2 regions of the Clostridioides sp. LIBA-6622 genome follow, and region 1 is predicted to be linked to the other one. Evidence: a T-box and tRNA genes for the amino acid it is inferred to sense, from the RefSeq annotation. Region 1 holds a T-box; the other holds one or more tRNA genes.
What was found. The T-box of region 1 lies ahead of metG (methionine--tRNA ligase). A T-box ahead of a tRNA ligase gene usually reads a tRNA of that ligase, here a tRNA-Met.
Positions count from the first base shown of each region.

Region 2: it encodes a tRNA-Met, which carries the amino acid that the T-box ahead of metG (methionine--tRNA ligase) is inferred to sense. The anticodon was not compared.

Region 1 is NZ_CP196998.1:4,018,927-4,021,268, forward strand. Features, by position in the region: gene metG (methionine--tRNA ligase) at 1-1,363, opposite strand, end outside; T-box leader at 1,447-1,694, opposite strand; gene ACTG47_RS18740 (nucleoside recognition domain-containing protein) at 1,760-2,281, opposite strand; gene ACTG47_RS18745 (nucleoside recognition domain-containing protein) at 2,297-2,342, opposite strand, start outside.
Region 2 is NZ_CP196998.1:35,491-37,832, forward strand. Features, by position in the region: tRNA gene ACTG47_RS00180 (tRNA-Leu) at 1-13, shown strand, start outside; tRNA gene ACTG47_RS00185 (tRNA-Met) at 29-104, shown strand; tRNA gene ACTG47_RS00190 (tRNA-Glu) at 112-186, shown strand; tRNA gene ACTG47_RS00195 (tRNA-Gly) at 196-269, shown strand; tRNA gene ACTG47_RS00200 (tRNA-Val) at 275-350, shown strand; tRNA gene ACTG47_RS00205 (tRNA-Asp) at 356-432, shown strand; tRNA gene ACTG47_RS00210 (tRNA-Thr) at 444-518, shown strand; tRNA gene ACTG47_RS00215 (tRNA-Tyr) at 533-617, shown strand; tRNA gene ACTG47_RS00220 (tRNA-Leu) at 627-710, shown strand; tRNA gene ACTG47_RS00225 (tRNA-Arg) at 742-818, shown strand; tRNA gene ACTG47_RS00230 (tRNA-Gln) at 826-901, shown strand; tRNA gene ACTG47_RS00235 (tRNA-Lys) at 911-983, shown strand; tRNA gene ACTG47_RS00240 (tRNA-Ser) at 1,000-1,088, shown strand; tRNA gene ACTG47_RS00245 (tRNA-Phe) at 1,092-1,167, shown strand; tRNA gene ACTG47_RS00250 (tRNA-Met) at 1,174-1,247, shown strand; tRNA gene ACTG47_RS00255 (tRNA-Ile) at 1,262-1,338, shown strand; tRNA gene ACTG47_RS00260 (tRNA-Pro) at 1,361-1,437, shown strand; tRNA gene ACTG47_RS00265 (tRNA-His) at 1,444-1,520, shown strand; tRNA gene ACTG47_RS00270 (tRNA-Lys) at 1,529-1,604, shown strand; tRNA gene ACTG47_RS00275 (tRNA-Cys) at 1,611-1,684, shown strand; tRNA gene ACTG47_RS00280 (tRNA-Asn) at 1,691-1,765, shown strand; tRNA gene ACTG47_RS00285 (tRNA-Leu) at 1,770-1,855, shown strand; tRNA gene ACTG47_RS00290 (tRNA-Met) at 1,871-1,946, shown strand; tRNA gene ACTG47_RS00295 (tRNA-Glu) at 1,954-2,028, shown strand; tRNA gene ACTG47_RS00300 (tRNA-Gly) at 2,038-2,111, shown strand; tRNA gene ACTG47_RS00305 (tRNA-Val) at 2,117-2,192, shown strand; tRNA gene ACTG47_RS00310 (tRNA-Asp) at 2,198-2,274, shown strand; tRNA gene ACTG47_RS00315 (tRNA-Thr) at 2,286-2,342, shown strand, end outside.

The sequences.
Region 1 (2,342 bases):
TTCTTATAGATTCACATAAATTATATAAAACTGTATCTAATTCATCTTTCTTAGTTTCATCTTTAGCTAGCGCCCAAGGCATAGTCTCATCTATATATTTATTAGTTCTTCTAACTAATTTCCATACACTCTCTAATGCTTCATGAAATTGCATCTTATCCATTTCAGCTTCAAAATTTTCTCTAGTTGATACAGCTTGTTCTTTTAAATCTGCATCAAAATCAGTTGAAACTTTTACTGTTGGTATTATACCATTATTGTACTTTTCAACCATAGCTACAGTTCTGCTTATTAAATTTCCTAAATCATTTGCTAAATCATAATTTATTCTTGTTACAAAGTTTCTGTGAGTATAGCTTCCATCTTGTCCAAATGCAAACTCTCTTAATAAGAAGTATTTAAGTGTATCTATTCCATATCTTTCTATTATAGGTTCTGGATAAACCACATTACCTTTTGATTTACTCATCTTATCATCAGCAAATAGTATCCATCCATGCCCAAATACTTGTTTTGGAATTTCTAGACCTAAAGCCATTAAAAGTGCTGGCCATATTATTGTGTGGAATCTCACTATTTCTTTACCTACTATTTGAACATTGGCAGGCCAATATTTTTTAAACTCTTCATCATTGTCAGTCATATATCCTAATGCTGTTATATAATTACATAAAGCATCTACCCATACATAAATTACATGTTTTTCATCAAAAGGAACTTTTATACCCCAGTCAAAAGTCGTTCTTGTTACACTTAAGTCTTCTAATCCTTTATCTAAAAAATTTGCTACCATTTCATTTTTTCTAGCAGCAGGAAAACAGAAACTATCATCCTTAAATAACTCTTTTAATCTATCTTCATATTTAGATAATCTAAAGAAATAAGATTCTTCTTTTACTAAGTATGTTTCTCTTCCACAATCAGGGCATTTATTTCCTTCTAATAATTGAGACTCTGTCCAGAAACTCTCACAAGGAGTACAATATCTACCTTCATATTCTCCTTTATATATATCGCCTTGCTCATACAATTTAGTAAATATCTTTTGTATTATGTCTGTATGTCTTTTTTCTGTCGTTCTTATAAAATCATCATAAGATATATCCATAGTATTCCATAAATCCTTGATGTCTTTTATCATCCCATCAAGATATTCTATCTCTGACATTCCTTGTTCTATAGCTTTCTTTTGGATTTTTTCACCATGCTCATCTGTTCCTGTCAAGAACTTTACATCATATCCACAAAAACGCTTAAATCTAGCTATCGTATCTGCTGCTACTGTTGAATAAGTATGACCTATGTGTAGTCCTCCACTTGGATAGTATATTGGTGTTGTTACATAAAAACTCGGTTTGCTCATATTATTTACCTCCTATTTTTTTATCGTTCATAATTTTATAAATATTTCATTGAAATAATAAAAAATCGCCTCCTATGAGTTAACATAGGGGCGAGATTATTCACGGTACCACCCTAATTCATCTATAATAATTATGTTTCACATGAAATGTAGAAACTAATTTACAGACATCTTAGTAGACTATAACGTGCCCAACCGTTTTATCCTAGCATATATGCTCAGATAAAAAGCTCCAAGACCATCTTCAATAAAGCTTTTGACACTAGCTTTCACCTAACCTAGCTCTCTGATAGAAAAAACCTTTATTTACTCTTCTTTTCATAGCTTATAATTTATATTACTATTTATTTCTATATAATCATTATATTATAAAATTTTTCCCACATTGTCAACAAATTATACAAATATTACATAGCAAATGAAAACAGCTGCTATAACACCAGCAACATGACTAATCATAGCACATGACAATGTATGTCTAGTATTCTTTATCTTTAGACTTCCATAGTATATTGCCATTGTATAAAATATAGTTTCAGACGAGCCTACAATTGTAGCACCCATTTTTTCCACTAAACTACCTATTCCAACCCTATTTGCAAGTTCACTATACATACCCAAGGCACCACTTCCAGATAAAGGTTTTACACTTATTAGACCTATTAATTCTTTTGGTATACTAAGCACATTTGCTATTGGTGTAAATAGCCATTCTAACATATCAAGACCTTTACCTGTTTTAAATATTCCTATTGCCAAAAATATTCCTATTATATATGGTAGAATATCCCAAGCTGCCTTTAGTCCATCAATTGCTCCTTTTACAAAGCTATCATATACATCTATTTTTTTATATTTGCCATAAACTACTATGTACAAAATTATTATTGGTATAAGTAAGTTTGAAAATACTTCCATGTATCTACATCCCCTTTATCTATATCTTCTTTGAAAAAATTTACATGTTATTATCGCTATT
Region 2 (2,342 bases), 180 kb from region 1:
CCGGTCTTCGGCACTTATAAAACAATATCGCGGAGTGGAGCAGTTGGCAGCTCGTCGGGCTCATAACCCGAAGGTCGTAGGTTCGAGTCCTGCCTCCGCAACCATTAAAATGGCTCGTTGGTCAAGAGGTTAAGACACCGCCCTTTCACGGCGGTAACAGGGGTTCAATTCCCCTACGAGTCACCAATTAAATATGCGGGTGTAGCTCAATGGTAGAGTTCTGGCCTTCCAAGCCAGCTGTGAGGGTTCGATCCCCTTCACCCGCTCCAAAAATGGGACCATAGCTCAGCTGGGAGAGCACCTGCCTTACAAGCAGGGGGTCACAGGTTCGAGCCCTGTTGGTCCCACCATTTGCGGCCTGGTAGTTCAGTTGGTTAGAATGCCAGCCTGTCACGCTGGAGGTCGAGGGTTCGAACCCCTTCCAGGTCGCCAAAACAAAAAATGCTGGTGTGGCTCAACGGTAGAGCAGCTGACTTGTAATCAGCAGGTTGTAGGTTCGATTCCTATCACCAGCTCCATGTAAAGTTAATACGGAGGATTTCCCGAGCGGCCAAAGGGGGCAGACTGTAAATCTGTTGTCATCGACTTCGGTGGTTCGAATCCACCATCCTCCACCAGAAAAATGCGCGGATGTGGCGGAATTGGCAGACGCACTAGACTTAGGATCTAGCGCCATTGGCGTGGGGGTTCGACTCCCTTCATCCGCACCATTTTTATTTAATTTGTATATATATAAATTGTGGGTGCATAGCTCAGCTGGATAGAGCAACGCCCTTCTAAGGCGTGTGTCCGGGGTTCGAATCCCTGTGCGCTCACCACATATATTGGGGATTAGCCAAGTCGGTAAGGCACATGACTTTGACTCATGTATGCGTAGGTTCGAGTCCTGCATCCCCAGCCATTAAAATTAGGTTCATTAGCTCAGCTGGCAGAGCACCTGACTCTTAATCAGGGTGTCCCGAGTTCGATCCTCGGATGAATCATTGTGAAGTAGAATATGGAGAGGTGTCCGAGTGGTTTAAGGAGCTGGTCTTGAAAACCAGTGACTTCGAAAGGGGCCGTGGGTTCGAATCCCACCCTCTCCGCCAGATGCCCAGATAGCTCAGTCGGTAGAGCAGGGGACTGAAAATCCCCGTGTCGGTGGTTCGATTCCGCCTCTGGGCACCAAAATATGGCGGTATAGCTTAGTTGGCTAGAGCGTTCGGTTCATACCCGAAAGGTCATAGGTTCGACTCCTATTACCGCTACTAAAATTTAATGTGGGCCATTAGCTCAGTTGGTTAGAGCGCCCGGCTCATAACCGGTAGGTCTGGGGTTCGAGTCCCTGATGGCCCACCACATTAAATTAAGTAAATAACTTCGAGGTGTAGCGCAGTTTGGTAGCGCACATGGTTTGGGACCATGGGGCCGGGGGTTCGAGTCCCTTCACCTCGACCAATTAAGGTGGGTATAGCTCAGTTGGTTAGAGCGCCAGATTGTGGCTCTGGAGGTCGTGAGTTCGACTCTCATTATCCACCCCAACTAATATGGTCTATTAGCTCAGTCGGTAGAGCACCTGACTTTTAATCAGGGTGTCCCGCGTTCGAGTCGCGGATAGATCACCAAAAGGCGGCGACATAGCCAAGTGGTAAGGCAGTGGACTGCAACTCCTTGATCCCCAGTTCAAATCTGGGTGTCGCCTCCAATATATTCCAAGGTAGCTCAACGGTGGAGCAACCGGCTGTTAACCGGTAGGCTGTGGGTTCGAGCCCCACCCTTGGAGCCAAAAAGCCGAAGTGGCGGAACTGGCAGACGCACAGGACTTAAAATCCTGCGGGACTTACCTCTCGTACCGGTTCGATTCCGGTCTTCGGCACTTATAAAACAATATCGCGGAGTGGAGCAGTTGGCAGCTCGTCGGGCTCATAACCCGAAGGTCGTAGGTTCGAGTCCTGCCTCCGCAACCATTAAAATGGCTCGTTGGTCAAGAGGTTAAGACACCGCCCTTTCACGGCGGTAACAGGGGTTCAATTCCCCTACGAGTCACCAATTAAATATGCGGGTGTAGCTCAATGGTAGAGTTCTGGCCTTCCAAGCCAGCTGTGAGGGTTCGATCCCCTTCACCCGCTCCAAAAATGGGACCATAGCTCAGCTGGGAGAGCACCTGCCTTACAAGCAGGGGGTCACAGGTTCGAGCCCTGTTGGTCCCACCATTTGCGGCCTGGTAGTTCAGTTGGTTAGAATGCCAGCCTGTCACGCTGGAGGTCGAGGGTTCGAACCCCTTCCAGGTCGCCAAAATAAAAAATGCTGGTGTGGCTCAACGGTAGAGCAGCTGACTTGTAATCAGCAGGTTGTAGGTTCGA